2 regions of the Stenotrophomonas sp. YJH_SMC_79 genome follow, and region 1 is predicted to be linked to the other one. Evidence: riboswitches for the same ligand, from Rfam matches in the RefSeq annotation. Region 1 holds a riboswitch; the other holds the start of a gene.
The links. Region 1 has a riboswitch for thiamine pyrophosphate ahead of thiC (phosphomethylpyrimidine synthase ThiC). Riboswitches for the same ligand answer to the same signal wherever they lie in the genome.
Positions count from the first base shown of each region.

Region 2: it holds a riboswitch for thiamine pyrophosphate, as region 1 does, so the genes downstream of both, AC5P57_RS18535 (TonB-dependent siderophore receptor) here and thiC (phosphomethylpyrimidine synthase ThiC) in region 1, are expected to answer to the same signal.

Region 1 is NZ_JCAFRK010000003.1:841,367-853,035, reverse strand. Features, by position in the region: gene AC5P57_RS14915 (winged helix-turn-helix domain-containing protein) at 1-670, opposite strand, end outside; gene AC5P57_RS14910 (ion channel) at 940-1,611, opposite strand; gene thiC (phosphomethylpyrimidine synthase ThiC) at 1,727-3,571, opposite strand; TPP riboswitch at 3,654-3,755, opposite strand; gene AC5P57_RS14900 (BCCT family transporter) at 4,021-5,598, shown strand; gene ggt (gamma-glutamyltransferase) at 6,227-7,945, opposite strand; gene ilvC (ketol-acid reductoisomerase) at 8,654-9,628, shown strand; gene ilvG (acetolactate synthase 2 catalytic subunit) at 9,666-11,402, shown strand; gene AC5P57_RS14880 (ACT domain-containing protein) at 11,386-11,634, shown strand.
Region 2 is NZ_JCAFRK010000005.1:203,459-215,127, forward strand. Features, by position in the region: gene AC5P57_RS18515 (hypothetical protein) at 357-1,127, shown strand; gene AC5P57_RS18520 (peptidoglycan-binding domain-containing protein) at 1,239-3,236, shown strand; gene AC5P57_RS18525 (glycine zipper 2TM domain-containing protein) at 3,483-3,890, shown strand; gene AC5P57_RS18530 (phosphotransferase enzyme family protein) at 4,019-5,143, shown strand; TPP riboswitch at 5,253-5,348, shown strand; gene AC5P57_RS18535 (TonB-dependent siderophore receptor) at 5,419-7,608, shown strand; gene pnuC (nicotinamide riboside transporter PnuC) at 7,617-8,186, shown strand; gene AC5P57_RS18545 (hypothetical protein) at 8,292-8,708, opposite strand; gene AC5P57_RS18550 (Dyp-type peroxidase) at 8,795-9,769, opposite strand; gene AC5P57_RS18555 (hypothetical protein) at 9,884-10,207, opposite strand; gene AC5P57_RS18560 (OmpO family porin) at 10,368-10,943, opposite strand; gene AC5P57_RS18565 (DUF2268 domain-containing putative Zn-dependent protease) at 11,150-11,669, shown strand, end outside.

The DNA.
Region 1 (11,669 bases):
CAAAACCACTGGTGGCGGTGATCAAGCGGTAGGGACGCTGCGGGCTGCCGATCACCCGCACGCCGTTCTCGACCGCGGCATCCACCGGTGAGCTCGGCTCCGGCCCACGCCGGAGCAGCAATGTGGCCATGACCAGCAGCGCGGCCAGCATCATCACACCCAGCACCCACAACAGCTGGCGGCGCAGCTGGCGCCAGCCGCGCCGGCGTGAAGGCGCTGCCGGCACGGCCATCGCCGGAATCGTGCCGGTACCGTCCGGCGACGGCATCACGTCCGCAACGGCTACCGCTTCCACTTCCGCCACCGGCTCGAAGTCGTCCAGCGCCTGCACCGGCACCAGCAGCCGATAACCGCTCTTGGCGATGGTCTCGATGTAGGCCTGGCTGTTGTCGTCGTCGTTGGCGAACGCCTTGCGCAGCTGGGTGACGGCCTGGGTCAGCACGTCATTGGTCGGCAACGTATCGGGCCAGACCTCGGCAAACAGCTCTTCACGGGTAACCACGCGCCCCGGCTGCCGCATCAACACGCGCAGCACGCCCAGCGCTTTCGGCGTCAGCCGCCGCGGACGGCGCGCGCCTTCGACCTCGACCTCACGCGAGGACAAGGTAATGACGCAGTCGCCGACCTGCACGCGGTCGGCCTCGATGGGCGTGAGTTCGCTGCTGTTCATTTTCCGCTATACAGTAGGGACGGGACCTGGGCAGGGCTCACCAGCAATACCGTCCCCACCGTCCCTGGACAGGGTCATCGAAAAGCCAGATTCCGCACAAAGCATCGGCGCATACCGCAAAAACAATAACGCCCCCGGATATTAGCCTAAGCCGGTTACCCCGCCTATGACGGGGTCGACACTCAGGCTCTCTCTCGCCGACGCATTCACATAATCTGCATCACTATTCGCGCCCTTTTGGGCGCGAAATTTTTATCTGGCGTTCATTTTCACATGCGCCGAAGCATGGTCAATCCGACCAGACGCGACACCACCAGGCCGATATACATGACGCCTGCGAACTGTTCGAGCATCACCAGGGCCCGTGCCTGCGGGTGCAGCGGCACGACGTCGCTCAATCCAACACCGGACAACAAGCTGAAGCTCAGATAAAGCAGCTCCATCCAACTGCGCTCGGGGCCCGCGGTCGTACCCTGGAAACTGCCTGGATACCACTGCTGGCACACCGCGAACGCAAAGGCGAACGCCCAGGCCAGCAGGGTGAAGGTTGCCCCGGCCGCGAACAGCTCGTCGCGGGTCACTCGATGGTCCTGCAGCATGTAGGCGATCAATGCCCCCGCCGTATAGAAGTACAGCAGGCTTTCCAGCAGCTGTGCCGTGGTCAGCAGCGCGCTGCGGTCCAGAAGCGCCCCAGCCAGCGAGAACACCACCGAGGGAATGGCCAGCAGCAATGCCAGCCAGGTTCCCAACGGGCTGCGCTGGACCACCCACAGCGCCAGGCCGAGCACCGCCATGCCGAACATGCCCAGCGCCGCCCGGCCAGCGGCGGTGTCATCCAGCGCGGGATACAGCAGGACCGCCAGCAGCTGGGCCCCCAGCAGCCATGCCGAGGGGTGGCGGCGGGCGATTGCCAGCCAGCGGGTGGTCAAGGCAACAGGCATGGCGTCCTTTCCGCTGGGCAGTGGCCGGAGCATAACGGGTCGCGCCGTGCCACGCCCGGCGGTTCTCCTGGACCGCGGCGCCGTCCAGGCATGGCCCGGCGCTACCGGTGCAGCATCATCCCTGGCGGTAGACCTCGGCACCGGCAGCACGGAACTCCTGCGACTTCTCCTTCATGCCGGCCTCTGCGTAGTCACGTACGTCCTGGGTGATCTTCATCGAACAGAAGTGCGGGCCGCACATCGAGCAGAAATGGGCCAGCTTGTGCGCGTCCTTCGGCAGCGTCTCGTCGTGGAATTCCTTGGCCTTCTCCGGATCCAGGCCGAGATGGAACTGGTCTTCCCAGCGGAACTCGAAGCGCGCCTTGCTCAGCGCGTTGTCACGCACCTGCGCGCCCGGATGGCCTTTGGCCAGGTCGGCTGCATGCGCGGCGATGCGATAGGCCATGATGCCGTCGCGCACGTCCTGGCGGTTGGGCAGGCCGAGGTGCTCCTTCGGCGTCACGTAGCAGAGCATGGCCGTACCGAACCAGCCGATCATTGCCGCGCCGATCGCACTGGTGATGTGGTCGTAGCCGGGTGCGATGTCGGTGGTCAGCGGGCCCAGCGTATAGAACGGCGCTTCGCCGCACTCACGCAGCTGCTTGTCCATGTTCTCCTTGATCAGCTGCATCGGCACATGGCCGGGGCCTTCGATCATGGTCTGCACATCGTGCTTCCAGGCAATCTTCGTCAGCTCACCCAGCGTTTCCAGCTCACCGAACTGCGCGGCGTCGTTGGCATCGGCGATGCAGCCCGGGCGCAGGCCGTCACCCAGCGAGAAGGTCACGTCGTAGGCCTTCATGATCTCGCAGATGTCTTCGAAATGCGTGTAGAGGAAATTCTCCTTGTGGTGCGCCAGGCACCACTTGGCCATGATCGAGCCACCACGGCTGACGATGCCGGTAACACGCTTGGCAGTGAGCGGCACATAGCGCAACAGCACGCCGGCATGAATGGTGAAGTAGTCCACGCCCTGCTCGGCCTGCTCGATCAGCGTGTCGCGGAAGATCTCCCAGGTGAGCGCCTCGGCACGGCCGTCGACCTTTTCCAGCGCCTGGTAGATCGGCACGGTGCCGATCGCCACCGGCGAGTTGCGGATGATCCACTCGCGGGTTTCGTGGATGTGCTTGCCGGTGGACAGGTCCATCACCGTGTCACCGCCCCAGCGGATCGCCCACACCAGCTTCTCCACTTCCTCGGCAATGCCCGAAGAGACGGCGCTATTGCCGATGTTGGCGTTGATCTTGGTCAGGAAATTGCGGCCGATGATCATCGGCTCGCTTTCCGGGTGGTTGATGTTGTTGGGCAGCACCGCACGGCCACGGGCGATTTCGTCGCGCACGAACTCCGGGGTGATGATGTTCTGGATCGACGCGCCGAACGCCTCGCCCGGGTGCTGCTGCAGCAGGCCGGCATCGCGGATCGCGTCCAGCCGCTGGTTCTCGCGGATGGCGACGAATTCCATTTCCGGCGTGATGATGCCGCGGCGCGCGTAATGCATCTGGGTGACGTTGGCACCTGCACGCGCACGGCGTGGCAGGCTGCGCGCGGGGAAGCGCACCGCATCGAGCTTCGGGTCATGCTCGCGATCGCGGCCGAACGAAGAGCTCAGTCCTTCGAGCTGCTCGGTATCGCCACGTTCCTCCACCCAACCGCGACGCAGCTCCGGCAAACCGGCGGACAGATCGATGCGCACCTCCGGATCGGTGTACGGACCTGATGTGTCATAGACCGTGACCGGTGCATTCTCTTCGCCACCGAACAGCGTCGGCGTGCGGGTCAACGCGATCTCGCGCATCGGCACCTGCAGATCCGGACGCGAACCGGGCACGTGGATCTTGCGCGAGCCGGGAATGGGCCGGGTCACGGATTCGGAGAGTTGCTGGGCCTGTTGCTGCAGGGCGGAGAGCTGTGCGTTCATCGGGCATCGTCCAGGAAGGTCAGGGACGAAGCGGCGGCGCACTGCTGCCGCGCCCGGACGGTCCTTGGGCGGAGTCCGGGCATGGCTGCACTGCAAAGCTTCCCTACGCCGGTATGAGCCGGATCAGGTTCCAAGGGACTGTCTCAACCGTGGCCACATGGCCGCGGTACCCCCGCTTCTTGGTGTGCATTAGAGCATAGACCGCCCGCCTCCGGAGTTGCTCCCGGGGTCAGATCCACTTTCCTGCGGAAAGCGGATCTGACCCCAATCGCTATTCGTTAACAGAACCGTGACATCGCGTTCAGTAACGTGCACGCGCATCGTGTCGTCGCGAACGATGCTTATCTCGCCGCCTTCGCGGCTCCTGCCCGGTCTGTGCTGCATGTCGCCGGCCCCTCGCAGCAAGCTCTGCTCGCTCCCCTCAATCCCTTGATCGGAGAAGCTCCTTCATGGTGTTTCGCGTTTCCATCGCACTGGTTCTGCTTCTGGTGCTGCTTGCCGGTGTTGCACCGGGCCCCTTCAATACGGTGGTGCAGTCGGTACTCGCCGATGTCGTCCGCAGTGTCGGCTGGCTCTATCTTCTGGTCGTGTTCCTGGCGCTGACTTTCCTGATGTACTTGGCATTCGGTCGCTTCGGCAACCTGCGCATCGGTGGTGAAGATGCCGAGCCGGAATTCTCCCGCGCCAGCTGGATGTCGATGCTGTTCGCTGCCGGCATGGGCATCGGCCTGGTGTTCTGGGGTGCGGCCGAACCGATCTCGCATTTCAGCAAGCCGCCCGAGGGCCTGGCGCCGCAAAGCATGGACGCCGCGCGCGCCTCGATGCGCTATGCATTCTTCCACTGGGGCCTGCATCCGTGGGCGATCTATGCGCTGATCGGCCTGGCGATGGCCTGGTTCCAGTTCAACCGCAACGGGCGCGGCCTGGTCAGCGACATGCTGCAACCGATCATCGGCCGTCACCATCGCGGCTGGATCGGTCGGGTAGTCAACATCGCTGCCGTAGTTGCCACGGCGATTGGTGTCGCCACCACGCTCGGCTTCGGCACCATCCAGATCGCGGCAGGTATCGAACGCGTCTTCAGCGTGCAGGCCACCGTCGCGGTGCAGATGACCATCATTGCCGTCGCCTTCGTGCTGTACATGGCCTCCACCGCCAGTGGCGTGGAACGCGGGGTGAAATGGCTGTCCAACTTCAACCTGGCATTGGCTGCGTTGCTGGCAGCCATCCTGCTGGTGCTTGGGCCGACCGGCTTCATCTTCGATACGTTCACCACCACGCTGGGCTCCTACCTCAACCAGCTGGTGACGATGAGCCTGCGCATGTCGCCTTTTTCGGGTAGCACCTGGGTGGCGGACTGGACGATCTTCTACTGGGCCTGGTGGATCTCGTGGGCACCGTTCGTGGGATCGTTCATCGCGCGCATCTCGCGTGGCCGCAGCGTGCGCGAATTCGTGATCGGCGTAGTGCTCGCGCCGACGCTGCTGGGCTTCTTCTGGTTCGCGGTGTTCGGCGGCACCGCGCTGTGGGCACAGATCTTCGGCCATGCCGATCTGGTGCAGGCGCTGGGCAATGGCTACGAGACGGTGCTGTTCACACTGTTCGACAGCATGCCGCTACCGCTGTTGCTGTCGTGCATCGCGCTGGTACTGCTGATGATCTTCTTCGTAACCTCGGCCGATTCGGCGGTACTGGTGCTGGCCAGCATGTCCACCGACGAGGCCGGCGACCCACCGCTGAAGCGCAAGCTGGCCTGGGGCATTGCGGTGGCGTTGATCGCAGCGGCGTTGCTGCTGGCCGGTGGACTGGACGCGCTGCAGGGCATGATCACGATCGCAGCATTGCCGTTCGCGTTGCTGATGGTGCTGGTGATGGTGTCGCTGTACCGGGTTCTGGACCAGGAGTACACGCGTGAGCGACGTCAGGCGCAGCGCCAGCGGCACATGATCGATGCGTGGATCGCGCGCGAGATGGCGGCGCAGGAGGAGACGCAGGTGGAGGCGGCGCGGGCGCAGGATCAGGGTTGAGTTTGTTTTGCAGGGCTTGCAGCCCTGCACCTGCTCAATGCAACGGCAACGGCCGAAGCAGGAGCGGCTCTGGGTTGCTGCTGGTTTGGCGGGGAGGGGACAGCTGGCGGGACACGCCGCAAGTACATCCCTGTAGGCTCGGCCACGGCATCCATGCCGTGGACGGTCCCGCCAGCTGTCCCCTCCCCGCCTCCGACAATTTCCCGGTGACGGCAGTAGATCCACGCCATGCGTGGATGAGGTGTATCGAAAAACAAGAAGGGGTCGGATCCGTTTTCCTGCGGAAAACGGATCCGACCCCACCCCAAAGCCCGCGACTGTTGCCGTTGCCTTTGCTCTTGCTCTTCTTTTTTCTTTTCCTGCGGTGGCGGCCACGGAAACTGTCAGGGGCCGGGCGGGTGGGCTGGGCGGGGGTGTCAGCCGCATGGGCCCGAGGCATGCCTCGGGCGGGTTGGGCAGGACGCCCAACCCCGGTCTTGCCGTGTGCGCAGGACAGCGCACACGAGCAAGCGGCTGCCAAGCCTGCAGGGACGGATTCACGGCGTCCCCCGACCAGCCCACCCGCCCGGCCAAGCCTCATATCACTGCCATCACCGCAGAGGGGGCTCAGCCCGGTGGCCGGGAAACCTCAATACCCCGCTGCCTGCCCATCCTTGCGACTCTCCGAAGCACCGTAATACACCCCGGTCTCAGGATCACGCATGATTGCCTGGTAGCCGCCATACGGGCCGTCGGCAAACACGATGCGATGCCCCTTGCGCATCAGCGCGCGCACCGTCTCGTACGGGAAGCCGGTTTCCAGATTCACTTCACCACCGTCGGTCATCGCCGTGGCCTGGCCGGTCGGTTCGGTTGAGCCTTCATGCTGGATGCGCGGTGCATCGCCGGCTTCCTGCAGGTTCATCCCGAAGTCCACCAGGTTCATCACGATCTGCGCGTGGCCCTGCGGCTGCATCGCGCCCCCCATCACGCCGAAGCTGGCATACGGCTTGCCGCCCTTGGTGATGAAGGCCGGAATGATGGTCTGGAACGGGCGCTTGCCCGGCGCGTAGCCGTTGGGATGGTTCTTCTGCAGCACGAACATCTCGCCACGATCCTGCAGGATGAAGCCCAGCCCGGGCGGCGCCATGCCGCTACCCATGCCGCGGTAGTTGGACTGGATCAGCGACACCATCATGCCGTCGGCGTCGGCCACGGTCATGTAGATCGTGTCGCCCTCTTCCAGCTGCTTCGGCGTGCCCGGCTGCACTTCCTTCAACGCCTTGTCCATCGAGATCAGCGCGCGGCGCTGCGCGGCGTACTCCTTGGAGATCAGCTTCTGCACCGGCGCCGGCTGGAACGCCATGTCGGCGTAGAAGCGTGCGCGGTCGGCGAAGGCCAGCTTCTTCGCTTCAACGAACAGGTGTACATGCTCCGGTGAACCGAACGGGATTTTCGAGAAGTCGTAGCCTTCCAGCACGTTGAGGATCTGCAGCGCGGCAATGCCCTGGCTGTTCGGCGGCAGTTCCCACACGTCGTAGCCACGGTAGTTGCTGCTGACCGGCTCGACCCATTCACCGCGGTGGTCGGCCAGGTCCTGGTAACTCAGGTAGCCGCCGTTGGCCTTGAAGTAGTCGCCGATGGTGTGGGCGATCTCGCCCTTGTAGAAAGCATCACGGCCGCCGTCGGCGATCTTCTGCAGGGTGCTGGCCAGGTTCGGGTTCTTCCACATCTCGCCCTTGCGCGGGGCGTGGCCGTTGATCGTGAACTGCTCCTTGAAGCCCGGGTACTGCGACAGCTTCGGCACCGAGCGGTCCCAGTAGTAGGCGATCACTTCGGCCACCGGGTGGCCCTCGCGTGCGTAGCGGATGGCCGGCGCCAGGTTGTCGGCCATCGGCTTGCGGCCGAAGCGATCATGCAGGGCGAACCAGCCATCGACCGCGCCTGGCACGGAGACCGGCAGCGGGCCGGTGGCTGGGATCTCCTTCAGACCACGGCGCTGGAACTCGGCCAGGGTGAGCGATTTCGGCGAGCGGCCCGAGCCGTTGTAGCCATAGAGCTTCTGTGTCTTTGGGTCCCAGACGATGGCGAACAGGTCGCCGCCGATGCCGTTGCCAGTGGGCTCCATCAGACCGAGCGCGGCGTTGGCGGCAATGGCCGCGTCCACCGCCGAACCACCACTCTTCATCACGTCCAGCGCTATCTGGGTGGCCAGTGGCTGCGAGGTAGCGGCCATCGCATGTGGAGCGATCACCTCCGAACGGGTAGCGAAGGTATGGCCGGTGATGCGGTCGGCGGCAAGGGACAGCGCGGGCACGGTGGCCAGCACGGCGGCGGCAAGCAGGGAACGGGCAAGGCGTCGGGACACGGTCGGGTTCCGATGGAAGGGTGGTTCCCCGATCTTCACCGCTGTGGCCTTCACGCGGTATCGGGCAGAGGTCATGGGCGCCTTGAGATCCCGGCGGGAGCGGGCGGGGGGCGGCTGTCGACAGATTCCTGCGAGCGCGGACACAACAGCCCCTCATTCCCGCGCAAAAGACCCACCGAAAAGACTGAATTCCGGTTCACCAAAACACTTTCAGCGGCAACCATCCTTGTGCCGCAAGCGATTGCGCTGGATGCAGCGGAAACCGATAAAAAATCCGTCGCCAGGGTTGACACCGCCGAAATGGCTGTGTTTCTCTCGATCACATGTTGCATCACAACACGCCACCGCGAACCCACATTGAAGCCGCCGACACCGGCGCCGCCTCGCTGCGTTCGATTCTTGTGCTCGTACTTATTACCCAACCAACAGGTGCGGGACGAGCCAGCGTGTAAGCAACAAACACACCGGAACTCATCAAAAACCCGCACCCGCCCCGGTGCGGGTTTTTTCATTTCAGGACCTGGTTTCAGACGCAACCACCATGCACACCGCCAACTTCAAAACCCGGACCCACACCACCGCGACGCCTCGTGGCGGATGTTCGCGTGCGATGCATGGCACCTCCCCCACCGCTTTCCCCTGACCGGCCGGCACGTCACCTCGACGACCGGCCGTTCTTTTTTCTTCCCACCGCAAGGAACCTCCCCCATGAGCACCAACGACCTGCCCCAGACCAAGATCGCCGTCATCGGCTACGGCAGCCAGGGCCGCGCCCACGCACTGAACCTGCGCGAATCCGGCTTCGACGTGGTGGTAGGCCTGCGTCCGGGCGGCCCGACCGAGGTCAAGGCACAGGCCGACGGCTTCACCGTGAAAGCGCCGGCCGATGCAGTAAAGGATGCAGACCTGGTCGCCGTGCTGACCCCGGACATGGTGCAGAAGAAGCTCTACGACGACGTGCTGGCTGCAAACATGAAACAGGGGGCGGTGCTGTTGTTCGCGCACGGCCTGAACGTGCACTTCGACATGATCAAGCCGCGCGAAGACCTGGACGTGGTGCTGGTCGCGCCCAAGGGCCCGGGTGCGCTGGTGCGCCGCGAGTACGAGATCGGCCGTGGCGTGCCGTGCATCTGGGCCGTGTACCAGGACAAGAGCGGCAAGGCTGCCGAGTACGCGCTGGCCTATGCCGGTGGCCTGGGCGGTGCCCGCGCCAACCTGATCCAGACCACCTTCAAGGAAGAGACCGAGACCGATCTGTTCGGCGAGCAGGCCGTGCTGTGCGGCGGTGCCTCGGCGCTGGTGCAGGCCGGTTTCGAGACCCTGGTGGAAGCCGGATACCAGCCGGAGATCGCCTACTACGAAGTACTGCACGAGCTGAAGCTGATCGTCGACCTGTTCTATGAAGGCGGCATCTCGCGCATGTTGGAGTTCATCTCCGAGACCGCGCAGTACGGTGACTACGTCAGCGGCCCGCGCGTGATCGATGCCGGCACCAAGGCGCGCATGAAGGAAGTGCTGAAGGACATCCAGGACGGCACCTTCACCAAGAACTGGGTGGCCGAGTACGAAGCGGGCCTGCCGAACTACAACAGGTTCAAGCAGGCCGACCTGGAACACCCGATCGAGAAGGTAGGCAAGGAACTGCGCGCCAAGATGGTCTGGTTGCAAGGTCAAGCCGCGTAACAACGCGGCACCCCCACCCGCTCTGCAAGGTTCCCCCATGAACTCTCCCACACACCGCAGCACGCCGCCCAACGGCGCGCGCTGGCTGACCCAGGCGCTGGAGGCCGAGGGCGTCCGCACGCTGTTCGGCTATCCCGGCGGCACCATCATGCCGTTCTACGACGCGCTGGTGGACTCGTCGCTGAAGCACATTCTGGTACGCCATGAGCAGGGTGCGGCGTTGGCTGCCAATGGCTTCGCCCGCGCCAGCGGCCAGGTCGGCGTCTGCGTGGCCACCTCCGGCCCGGGCGCTTCGAACCTGGTCACCGGCATCGCCGACGCGATGCTGGATTCGGTGCCGATGGTCTGCATCACCGGCCAGGTCGGCACGTCGCTGCTGGGCACCGATGCCTTCCAGGAGCTGGATGTGTTCGGCCTGACGATGCCGATCGTCAAGCACAGCTGGCTGGTGCGCAGCGTCGATGACCTGCCGCGCGTGGTGGCCGATGCCTTCCGTATTGCCCGCGAAGGCCGCCCCGGCCCGGTGCTGATCGACCTGCCCAAGGACGTGCAGCTGGCCGATGCCAGCCATCTGCCGGTGCATGTGCCGAGCAGCATCGAACCGCCGCCGGCGCCGGCCGACGCGGCCATCGCCGAGGCCATCGCCGCGCTGGCGGCAGCCGAGAAGCCGGTGGTCTACGCCGGTGGCGGCATCGCGCTGGGTGACGCCGTGCAGGACCTGCGCGACTTCGTCGAAGCCAGCGCGATTCCCACCGTGATGACCCTGCGCGGCCTGGGTGCACTGCCGGCCAGTCATCCGCAGTCGCTGGGCATGCTGGGCATGCACGGCACCCGCGCGGCCAACATGGCGGTGCAGGAAAGTGACCTGCTGCTGGTGCTGGGTGCGCGTTTCGATGACCGTGCCACCGGCAAGCTGGCCGAGTTCGCACCGTTCGCCCGCGTCGTCCACATCGATGCGGACGCGTACGAGATCTCCAAGCTGCGCAGTGCCGATGTCGCCGTGCCCGGCAATGTCGGTCACGCCATCCGCGCCCTGCGTGCGGCCTTCCCCTCCCCCAAGGCCCACCAGGACGCATGGCGCAAGCGCTGTGCGCAGCACCGCGATCGCTTCGCCGCCCGCTACGACGCACCAGGCCAGCACATCTACGCACCGGCGCTGCTGAAGCGCCTGAGCGAGCTGGCCCCGGCCGATGCGGTGATCGCCTGCGATGTCGGCCAGCACCAGATGTGGGTGGCGCAGCATTGCCGCTTCAACCACCCCCGCAACCACCTGACCAGTGGCGCGCTGGGCACCATGGGCTTCGGCTTGCCGGCAGCGATGGGCGCGCAGTTCGCCTGCCCGGAGCGCACGGTGGTGCTGGTGTCCGGCGACGGCAGCTTCATGATGAACGTGCAGGAGCTGGCCACCATCGCCCGCTGCCGCCTGCCGGTGAAGATCGTGCTGCTGGACAACAGTTCGCTGGGCATGGTGCGGCAGTGGCAGGAGCTGTTCTTCGCCGAGCGCTACAGCGAGATCGATCTGTCCGACAACCCGGACTTCGTGGCACTGGCGCAGGTGTTCGGCATCGCCGCCACCCGCATCGACAACCGCGACGACGTGGAAGGCGGCCTGGCCGCGCTGCTGGCCGAACCGGGCCCGGCGCTGCTGCACGTGGCCATCGATGCACGCGCCAACGTGTGGCCGCTGGTGCCGCCGAACACTGCCAACAGCACGATGCTGGAAAGCAACCCCGCCCATGCCCGCCAGGAGACCCCCAATGCAATACCGGCTTGACCTGGTGCTGCACCCGGCCGAAGGCGCGCTGCTGCGCGTGATCGGCATGGCCGAGCGTCGTGGCTTCGCACCGCGCGCGATCAACGGCGCGCCGGTGGCCGCCGATGACGGTCGCTGGCACCTGCAGCTGGTGGTGGATGGCCAGCGCCCGGCGGAAACGCTGTGCCGGCAGATCGAGAAGATCTACGACTGCGTGTCGGTACAGCTGACGCCCGTGGAAGGAGCTGCATGATGAACACCCGTACCGTAGCGACCACGGTGCCGGCA
Region 2 (11,669 bases), on a different contig from region 1:
CATCTGTCACCGCCCTCTTTGACCGGCCGCCGTTCTGTGCCAAGATGACCCGGCATGGGTTTTCAATGCGAGGTCGAAGGAATCGGCCGGCTCATGTCCTCGCTCCCGTCCCTGGTGGATGGGGTGCGGTTTCCTGCCGGCCGTCTGGCCCGGCAACGCTGACCATGGAGAGGCGCATGCATCACCCCCCCGAGCTACGTTGGACCCTGCCGTTGCGGCCCCTGCGCGCATTCGCGGCGTGCCTGCTCGTCTCTCTTTCCGCTGCGGCCTGCAGCGCCGCCGATCCGGCCCCCTCGTCCTCCCAGCCTGGTGCCCCCGTGCAGGCTGCCGATGCGCCCCGACAGGATGTTGCCCCGATGCAGAACACCTCTCCCGACACCGCGGTCACCCCGCCCGACGCGCCGACCGTGATGTATTTCACCTACCAGGTGGACGGTGATGGCGCGACCTCCTACGAGGTCCAGAACGGCAGTGTGGCGACCTTCTGGTTCGGCCACACCTTCACCCTCGACGGCACCACGTATTACACGGGTTTCTCCTGGGATACCCGCGAGCACTACGGCAAGCCGGGCGAGCAGTCGCCAGCCGGCCCGGATGACCGCGCCAATCTCGCCGAGGCCACCTTCGTGCTGGCCGGCAGCGATGCGAACAAGCCCTGGAAGTTCCGTGGCCAGGAATGGACCATCGGCGCACTGGGCGCCTATGACAAGGCCGACGATGTGGATACCCGGCGCAAGCCGCTTGAACATCGCACCGCAGACGGCCGCCTGCTGCTGGCGGTGCCGACCAGCAGCTTCGACCGCGGCATCAGCAGCACCGGCTATGCACTGCTGCTGTTCAACCCCAAGCGCAGCGAAGACGACGTGGACAGCAAGGTCTGGCGCTATGTCGGTTCGGTGCGCACCGGCGAGGACAACAGCACCGCCTGCGACGAGGGCAACGTGATGCCCTGCACCGACAGCGATGGCGAACTGGCGTTCGCTGCCGACGGCAATGGCCTGCCGCGACTGACCGTGACCTTCAAGGGCACCACCATCGACGCCCCGGGCAAGACCCGTGCGCTGGCTGCCAGCGATGCCGTGCACTACACCTTCGACAGCGCGACCCAGCAGTACATCGCGCCCTGATAGCACCCGCCACACGCGGGTTCCCTGTTGACCGACATGTTCTTGACTCATGGATGAGTCCGGTTGGCGATTCGCGGCACGCGCCGCTCCATCAACCCCGAGGAAGACGTCATGGCACAGCATGACTACAGCAGAAAGGAAGTCCTGGACATCGTCGAGCAGGTCGCCCGGCACAAGGGCATTCCGGTCGATGACTTCATGCGCTTCGCGCACATCGAGACCGGCGGCACCTTCAACGAGCGTGCCCACAACACCTCGTCCGGCGCCAAGGGCCTGTTCCAGTTCGTGCCCGGCTCCGCGCGCCAGTATCACCTGACCGGCCACGAGTTCGACCCGACCCGCAACACCGAAGCGGCCGCACAGATGTACCAGGACAACCTGGACTCGATGGCACGCCGCAACGAACGCACCGGCCACCCGTACCTGTCCGGCGGCAGTACGCCGACCGGCCTGGACCTGTACCTGGCCCACCAGCAGGGCAGCGCCGGCTATGGTTCGGTGCAGACCGCGATCGCCACCGGCACCTTCGGCGTGGTCCGCAACGGCCATGGTGAAGAGATCAACATGCGCCGCAACGTACTCAACCAGATCGGCTCCGATGCCAAAGCGCTCACCGGCCACACTCTGGCCGAGATGCGTGGCATGAACGATGGCGACCTGGCGCGCACCTTCTCCAGCTACTACATCCACAAGTACGCGGCGATCAGCATTCCGGAAAAGAACATCGCCCCGCAGACGGTGGCCCCAGGCCAGAGCCAGGGTCAGACCCCGGCAGCGCCGGTGCAGGCCAGCGCCGCCGTGGCAGCCGGTGCAGCCGCGCTGGCGGCGACCGCTTCGGCCGCCGCCGCGCCGAAGCCGGGCATCGAACTGCAGGCCGCCTACGAGGCCGGCGTGAAGTACGACCACGTCAAATACGCCATCAATATTCCGGGCCACGCGCTGCATGTGCCGGGCAAGAGCGGCAAGAACGTGGAACAGGGTTACATCGACTGTTCCGGTTGGGTCGGCACGCTGCAGAACCGGACCATGGATGAGATCAACCAGAAGGCCGGGCATGCGGTCTTCAGCAAGGCCGATCGCATCGACCTGGGCAACCTGGGTTCCGGTGGCATCGTGCGCAAGGCATTCGACCAGTCCGGCGTGCTGCTTGACCGCGACGCGATCCTGAAGCCCGATGCGCTGAAGGAAGGCATGATCATCGGCCTGGATACGGCCAAGACCCGCCACGAGCATTGGAACGGCATCGACCACATCGTGATGGTGGTGCGCGACCCCAACACCGACAAGTTGCTGATCAGCCAGTCCACCGGCAGCAAGGGCGTGCACACCATGCCCATCGAGGATTACCTCAAGCAGGTGAAGGACCACCCGAACTGGAAGCTGTACGCCTCCGACCCGCTGTCCAAGGCGCGCGACCTGCTGGAAAACCGCACCCAGTCGCATGAGCAGACCCAGGGCAAGCCGGCCGCCGAGCACAAGGCCGCTGCCACCCCGCACGCCGAACTGTACAAGCAGGGCGCGCACAGCGAGGGCGTGCGCACAGTGCAGGAGCAACTGGGCCACCTTGGCTACGTCGGTGCCGACGGCAAGCCGCTGATCGAGGATGGCCGCTTCGGCCGCAACACCGACGCGGCGGTGCGCCAGCTGCAGAAGGACAACGGCCTGGTGGCCGACGGCATTGTCGGGGCCAAGACGCTGGAGGCAATCAGGGAAGCCCGCGAGCGCCCGCTGCTGAACGACGAACGGCACCCGCGCAATCCGCTCTTCATCCAGGCAAGCAAGGGGCTGGAACTGATGCCGGCAGGCACCTTCAAGGATCGCCACGCGCTGGAAAGCGCCGCCGCGGCCCTGACCAAGGAGGCGCATGCCGCCGGCCTGCAGCGCATCGACACGGTGGTGCCGAGCCCGAACGGTGAGCGCCTGTTTGCCGTGCAGGGCACGATCGGCGACCCCGCCGCCAGCCGCGTGGCGGTGGAGACCCGTGCAGCCAGCGAGCAGAGCCTGGCGCTCAGCAGCGGTGCCGTGCAGGGCGCGCCGAACGTGCTGCATCAGCAGCAGGACGCCCAGCAGGAGCAGGCCCGGCAGGCACAGAAGGCCATGGGCGTCTGAGCCCGCGGCGCCTTGCAGACCAGGGAAGGGCCGCGCCATGCGCGGCCCTTTCCCTTTCTGCCAGCTGAGCGGCCGCGGCCGCTTTCAGCCTTGCTTCATGCCGCCTGCCGCTAGATGAATGCGCAAGCCGCACGGTGGGCCAGGCAATGTTCCGGCAATGTTGGAACGTCAGCGTGGTCTCCACGGCAGCCGGGGCGCCCGCGCCCTCCCTGCCCAGCGTGGCATGCACCCCACAGGAGAACGAACATGCTCAGTACTTCCACACTCAGCTTCCGTGGTCTGGCGATGACCCTGGCACTGGTGGCCGGTGTTGCCGTGGTCAGCGATGCCAGCGCGATGTCGAGGAAGGACAAGCGCACCCTGGTCGGTGCCGTGGTCGGTGGCGTGGCCGGCAACCTGCTCTCCAACGGTGATCCCGCTGCCACTGTCGGCGGTGCCGTGGCCGGCGGCGCGATCGGCAACCTGACCACGTCCGACCGCCGCGACCGTCGCTATTACGACAACCGTTACTACGACAACCGCTACGACCGCCGCTACGATCGTGGCTATTACCGCAGCGGCTACTACGACCGTGGCGACGACCGTCGCTGGCAGCGCCAGCGCTACTACGACAACCGCTACTACAACGACCGCGGCCGCCATCGCGGCTGGTAAGCGGCGCGACGGCATCATCGCAGCTGATGCAGGCACGGGCGGGTCGATGACCCGCCCGTTTGCGTTGGCCGCGCGCATGGCGTTGAATGCGCAGCCTTGGATGTGACTTTCCCCACTGGGGCTGCGGCATGACTTCTTCCTCCCACCGCGTGCAGGGCCTCAACAACGACGAGGTCGCTGCCGACTGGCCGCCGATCAGCGCGGCGGACATTGCGTGGCTGAGTGCGCGTTACCCGCAGCTGGACGAGCACAGCCATCCCTGCTGGCACAGCCCGCGACCGCTGTCGGCCGCCGCCATCGTCGACGGCGTGGACGGCGCGGTGTTCGTCAAGCGCCATCACCACAGCGTGCGCAGCGCGGCCTGCCTGGAAGAAGAGCACCGCTTCATCGCCCATCTCGCCGCAGAGGACGTACCGGTGGTGCAGGTGCTGCCGGCGACCGATGGCCGCACTGCGGTCGAACATGGCGAATGGACCTTCGAGCTGCATGCGATCGGCGTCGGCGAGGACCTGTACCGCGATGCCGTGTCGTGGTCGCTGCTGACCGACGTCGCGCAGGCCCGCGAGGCCGGGCGTGCACTCGCGCAGCTGCACCGTGCTGCGGCCAGCTACCACGCGCCCCAGCGCAGCACCCATGTGCTGGTCGCGCGCGACGATCTGATCCGTGCCGACGATCCGATCGCGGCCATCAAGGCAGGGCTGCACGAGCGCCCCGGGCTGGCCCGCTATCTCGCGCGCATTCCATGGGAAGCGCAGCTGCGGCGCGACGTGCTGCCGTGGCATGCCGGCCTGGCCCAGCGCCTGCGCGACGAGCCACGGTTGTGGGCGCACAACGACTGGCATGTCTCCAACCTGCTGTGGCGCGATGGGCAGATCAGTACCGTGCTGGATTTCGGCCTGGCCTCGCCCACCAGCGCGCTGTTCGACCTCGCCACGGCGATCGAGCGCAACGCGGTGGCGTGGCTGGAACTGGAGCACGGCATGGAGGCGGTGCGCATCGATATCGCGCTGGCCCTGCTCGACGGCTATCGCCAGGTGCTGCCGCTGTCGGCGGCACGCGTGCGCCTGCTGGCCGACCTGCTGCCGATGGTCCATTTCGACTTCGCACTGTCCGAAGTGGAGTACTTCGAAGGCGTCACCGGCTCGACCGCCAATGCCGACGTAGCGTGGCAGCCCTTCATGCTGGGGCATCCGGCATGGTTCCACAGCGCGCCGGGACAGGCACTGCTGCAGGCGCTGCACGCCGTAGCGTGACCCGGTTGGGACACCGTTGGGGTCAGATCCCTTTCCTGCGGAAAGGGATCTGACCTCGCAGCCTGAAGGGCACCGGCTCGCAAATCCGTACCATTTGTAGTGAAATGGTCACCTGAAGCGGGGGTGCCTGGATCTGCCAGGCTGAGAGAGTCCCTTGGAACCTGATCCGGTTTGCACCGGCGTAGGGAGCTTTGAGCCGCAGCCACACCCCCATCATGGGCCGGTGCACCTGCGCGCCGTCGCTTCGTCTCCCTTGTTGTCCGAAGACGAACCGAATGAACCGCTGCCTGCGCCCCACCCTGCTCTCCCTCGCCCTCTGCGCCGCGCTGCCGCTGCACGCCAGCGACGCCGAAGCGTCCCCCGATGCGGCTGCCACCGGCGCCGAACGCTCGCCGACCGAACTGGCAGCAGTGCGCGTGCAGGCCGGCAAACCGAAGGCCGATACCTCGCGCGTGAATGCCTTCGGTGGTGGTTCCTGGAAGGACACGCCGGCCTCGGTGAACGTGCTCGAGCGTGACTACCTCGACCGCCGCCAGGTGCGTTCGCTGTCCGAGCTGGCCAGCAACGATGCCTCACTGGGCGATGCCTACGCGCCGGTGGGCTACTACCAGAACATCGCCATCCGTGGCTTCGCCCTGGACGCCGCCACCGGCTACCGCTTCAACGGCCTGTCCATCGCCGGCGAACAGCGCCTGGCGCTGGAGAATGTGCAGTCGGTGGAAATCCTCAAGGGCGAAGCCGGCCTGGCCGCAGGCGTGATGGCACCGGGCGGCATCATCAACTACATCGGCAAGCGCCCGGCCGAGGTACGCACTGCCACGCTCGGCACCGATTCGGAAGGCTCGCGCTACGTCGCCGTCGATGTCGGCCACTGGATCACCCCGCGTTTCGGCCTGCGCCTGAATGCCGCGTGGGATTCCAGCAACTCCTATGTCGAGCACGCCGATGGCCGCCGCAATTTCTACTCGTTGGCCGCCGACTGGCTGATCGGCGAGCGCGGCAAGCTGGAAGTGGATGCCAACTACCAGACCAGCTCGCAGCGTTCGGTGTCGGGTTACCAGCTGCTGGGCGCGCGCGACCTGCCGCGCGGCGTCGACCGCGAGCACCTGCTCGGCTACCAGCCGTGGCAGCGCCCGGTGGATATCGCCAGCACCAACATCACCGCCCTGCACACCTATGATTTCAACGACGCCTGGCAGTCGCGCGTGTCGGTGGGCCACAGCCGGTCGGTGATCGATGACAACGTCGCCTTCGCCTATGGCTGCTACTACGCCACGCAGTGCGCCGATGGCAGCGTGCCGGGCAACTACTTCGCGCCCAATGGCGACTACGACGTCTACGACTACCGCAGCCCGGACGACACCCGCCGCAACCAGCAGGCGCGTGCCGAACTGCGTGGCCGCTTCGAGACCGGCAACGTCGGCCATGAGCTGACCCTCGGTGCCGACTACTTCCGCCGCACCGTGGACAAGCGCCCGAGCGTCAACGAGTACGTCGGCACCAGCAACATCCACGACGCACCGGTGCAGGTGTTCGTGCCGTCGCCGAAGATGCCGGGGCCGTCCGCACGGCGCCTGGACAGCCGCCAGACCGCGTTCTTCGCGCTGGACCGGATGAGCTTCGGCGACGACTGGCAGTGGCTGGCCGGCGGCCGCTTCGTGCGCCTGGACGAGCGCGCCTACGACAAGCGCGGCACCCCGCAGCGCCACAGCCGTCTGTCGCGCTTCCTGCCGCAGACCGCCGTGGTGTGGAAGGCCACCGACCAGCTCAACGCCTATGCCAGCTACGTGCGCGGCATTTCGCTGGGCCAGGAAGCGCCGTTCTGGACCAGCAACGCCGATACCTTCCTGCCATCGGTGCAGTCCCGGCAGCTGGAAGTGGGCGTGAAGTACGTGCCGGTCGAAGCACTGACGCTGAGCGCGGCGGTGTTCCGCATTTCGCAGCCGTACCAGTACGCCAAGCCCGACAACAGCGACGTCGGCTACACCTTCGTTGAGGAAGGCACGCAGACCCACACCGGCCTGGAGCTGACCGCCAACGGCCAGCTGACCGATGCGCTGCAGATCGTGGCCAGCGCCAGCGTGCTGCAGGCGCGCGCGCGCGACACCGGCACACCGGCCTATGAAGGCCATCAACTGGTGAACGTGCCGAAGGTGCGCGCCAGCGTGCACGTGGCCTATGCGCTGCCGTTCGTGCAGGGCCTGGATGTGACCGGTGGCTGGCGCTATGCCGGTGCCAACGTGGCCCGCGCCGACGGTGGCGTGCGCGCGCCCGACTACTCGGTGTTCGACGCGGGCCTGCGTTTCCAGCATCGCCTGCACGAGCGCGCGGTGACCTGGAACCTGTCGGTGGACAACGTGTTCAACCGCTTCTACTGGCGCGATACCGGCAGCAGCGGCGGTGACTACTACCTGTTCCCCGGCGCACCGCGACAGGCCCGCCTGTCGGTGACGTTCGCGCTGTGAGCGGCGTGATGCTGGAGTGGACCGCCGCGCTGTGCAGCATCCTCGGCGTTTGGCTGATGGCCAAGCGCCGGCTGGTGGCGTGGCCGGTCGGCCTGCTGTCGGTGACGCTGTATGGCGTGGTGTTCGCCGAGGCCAAGCTGTACTCGGACACCCTGCTGCAGGTCGCCTTCGGTGGCTTCCTGGTCTATGGCTGGCTCAACTGGCGCCAGCATGCTGCCGATGAAGGCAGCATCCGCATCGTGCCGTTGGCGCGCGGCAAGCTGCTGCGCGACCTGGCCATCGGCCTGTGCGGTGGCGTGGCGTTGGGAGCCGGCATGCACACCTTCACCGACGCTGCGCTGCCGTGGCTGGACGCGATGCTGACCGCACTGAGCCTGGTTGGCCAGTGGTGGCAGGCACGCCGCCACGTGGCCTGCTGGTGGGTGTGGATCGCGGTGGACGTGGTCTACGTCGGCGCCTACCTGTTCAAGTCGCTGCACGTGACCGCCGCGCTGTACGTGTTCTTCCTCGGCCTGGCCGTGTTCGGCCTGCGCGCATGGAGCGCCGCCGCGCGCGAGCCGCAGGTGGCAACGCAGTAGAGCCACGCCATGCGTGGCTGAGGAACACCGGTAGTCGCCAACCGTGGTTGGCGCGCGCCTGCCGACCACGGTCGGTTACCAGGCACATCCACGCATGGCGTGGATCTACTGGGTAAGCAGCAGGCCCAGCCGCAGCGGCTGCCGCATGTCGGCCGGTGGGGCCGCCTGCAACGGCGCGGCCTGCAGCGTCGCGCGCAGGTCGGCGTCGACCTGGGCATCACCCAGGCTGTCGAATTCCAGCTTCGAAATGCGACCATCCGCCGCGATCCACACGCTCACCGGCAACGGCGTCGGTGCATCCGGATGTGCCTGCAGCCATTCCAGCACGCGCTGCGCCTGCGGATCCTGTTCCTGCTGCAGGCGCTGCTGCAGCTGGCCACCCACGGCGGCGGCGTAGGCCATCCAGTGCGCAGGGGCATCCTGCGCGGAAACGCTGGCACTCCCCAGTGCCAACGCGCCGAACAACGCGGCCAGTGGCCGCCACCAGCGCCGCACGCCGGTCCCGTTCCCAGTCTTGGCCATCGCCTGCCTCCTGCACTCCCATCCAGCGCGCCATGGTCGGCGCCATAGATGACAGGCAGATGGCGGGCCGTGATGGCCCGGCGCGATCAATCGCCCAGGTCGGCCAGCGCCTTGCGCGAGGGCGCGAAGAAGGTCACGCCGGTGGTGGCGGTGGAGAAGTCCAGGATGCGGTCGTGCAGCGGCGCGGGATTGCCGATGAACATGCGCTCGAGCATCTTCTCGATCACCCACAGGCGGCGGGTGTAACCAATGAAGTAGGTGCCGTACTCGCCACGGCCCGGGTTGGCGAACGGCATGTTGTCGCGCAGGATCTCGTGTTCGCCGTCGGCGTCTTCAATGGTGCACAGGGTCTTGTGCGACTTCTGCGCATCGGCCGGCGCATCGTCCAGCTCGATGTTGTCGTGCTTGGTGCGGCCGATGATCGCTTCCTGCGCTTCGGTCTTCTGTGCGCGCCACGCATCAAGATTGTGCAGGTACTTCTGCACCACCACGTAGCTGCCACCGGCATGCTCCGGGTCTTCCTCGCCCACGATGGTGGCTTCCGGCAGCGACAGCCCTTCCGGGTTGGCGGTGCCGTCAACGAAATCGAGCAGGTCGCGGCCATCGAAGTAGCGGAAGCCGGCCACGTCATCGACCGTTTCCACCGCATCGCCAAAGGCCATCAGCAGGTTGCGCTCGAACGCCACGATCAGATCCATCGTGCGTGCACGGACGTGGTACAGCAGGTCACCGGGTGTGGACACGGCCGTGTGGGTCGCACCCTTGATCTCGCGGAACGGCTTCAGCTCGCGCGGCGGCGTGGTGCCGACCAGCGGCTGCCACACGCGGTGGCCAATGGCCACGTTGCAGGTAAAGGTGCGCTCGATCTCGCGGATGGCGGTGTTCTTGATCAGATCATCGGTGCTGGCCAGCACCTCGCGTGCCTTGGCGATCGACGCCTCGTCATCCTTCACCTTCAGCACCAGGAATGCCGCCGAATGGGTGAGCGGCGCAGTGATCTGCTGCGGCTCGTTGTCGAGCGTGTGATTGAGGGCGGTGATCGGTGCGGGCTGGGAGTTCACGGCGGTTCCTGCTGGCTTGAGGCGGGCGCATCGCGTGGCGATGTGCGGGCGATCATAGCCGAACCACCCGCGCGCGGCCGGAGCGGTTCTCGTTCCGCCGCCAGCAGCGCCGCACTACGCCCGGGTCAACTGGAACTGCTGCGTGCCCGTCCAGGCGATGCGCAGGTACGCGCCTTCCAGCAGGCCGCGCTCGCGCAGCCAAGCGAACACCTCGCCCGGGCACCACTCGCGCCCTGCCGAGAAGGCCACGCCCAGATCGCGCAATGCGACGAACATGCGGGCCTTGGCGGCATCGTCGGCGACAGAGGCATGCAGGATCGGCGGCACGCCCTGAAAACCAAGCGCACCCAGCGCCGGCTGCGCGGCGGTATCCACAAACACCACCTGCACGGTGTTGCCATCGGCCTGCTGCACGTATGCGCAAAGGGAGGTCTGCATGCGGAATCTGCTATCCGGTGGGCTGACAGTATGCCCGCGCATTACCGATGCCTCAGGGGTCCCGGAAAAAGTGAAGCCCGGCGCGAGGCCGGGCTTCGGTTGGCGTGTGGGAGAGAGAGAGTCACACGCCAGCACAACACGCACTAACGACAGGCGTTTGTTACCAGGTGAAGCGCGGGCCCACGAACCACTCGCGGTCGCCAGCCTTGGCCAGCTTCACTTCGCCACTCAGGCCCCAGTTCTGGTTGAACTTGGCGGTGGCGCCGACACGGCCATAGAACTCGCCGTCCGGGTTGATGCCGTGCTTCTTGGTGTAGTCCTCGTAGCCGGCCATCACGTAGCCTTCCACGTACGGGTTGAACGCGGTGCGCACGCCAACCTCGGTGGAGTAGCCGTTGAAGTCCAGGCCATGCTTCATGTCGTACTTCTGGTACGCAACGCGAGCCACCAGGTCGGTGTTCGGTGCGATGCCGTAGTTGTAGCCGGCGCCGATGCGCCACTGGTCGACGTCATTCTTGAACTTGTCGGTCTCCTGCGCGCTGTAGTCGCCGAAGATGTGGAAGTTCGGGTGCACCGCCACGGAACCCTTCACCTTCCAGCCATCGGCGTCGCCGCCCTTGGCATCGGTGTTCACGTAGCCGCCTTCAACGTAGTTGTACGACAGGCCATCGGTTGCCGATGCAGCGAACGGCAGAGCAGCCAGAAGACCCAGGGCAAGCAGCGAATTCTTGTTCATCGGGACACACCTTTAATTATTTTGGTTTCGTCGACCGCCTCCCGGGAGGGGGAGAGAGAGGAGGCGGTCGACAGGTGTGAATTATCCGTTAGGGGGTCTAATCAACCCTGAATATTGAACTGACTGGTGTATAAATAAGGCTGGCGTTCAGGGAACTCCGCATGGCATTGCTGTCGGCTTCTAACGCTCACCACGCTCGATGCCTGATGCGGGCACTGATCCTGATCGCCTCGCCGGTCGCGCTGCTGCAGGCACAGGCAGCTGATCACGTCGTTGCTGCCGGGCACATCGTCGTACAGACAGACGATGTCACGCGCTTCTTCAAGGTGTTGGACGCCAACCACGGGCGCCCAAGCGCCGATGATCTGCAACACGGCTATCTGGATGCGGGTACGGATGCCCTGCGCAGCTTCACCGACAGCCGTATCGGCTCGATGGAGCGGCTGGCCAGGGCCATCCAGGACAAGCCGGCATTGTTTGCGAAAGCGAGAACCTGCGCGAGAGCATTGCCATCGATCCGCACGCGCGTCGCCGCTGCCGTCGATCAACTGGGCGCCCTGTTGCCATCTGCGCGCTTTCCCCCGGTCACCGTACTGGTGGGCCGCGGCAACAGTGGTGGCGTGACCACCGAAGCAGGTGTGGTCATCGGACTGGAAGCGCTGTGCAACGCCGACTGGATGCAGGCCGATGTAAGTGACCGCTTCGTGCACCTGATCGCCCATGAGT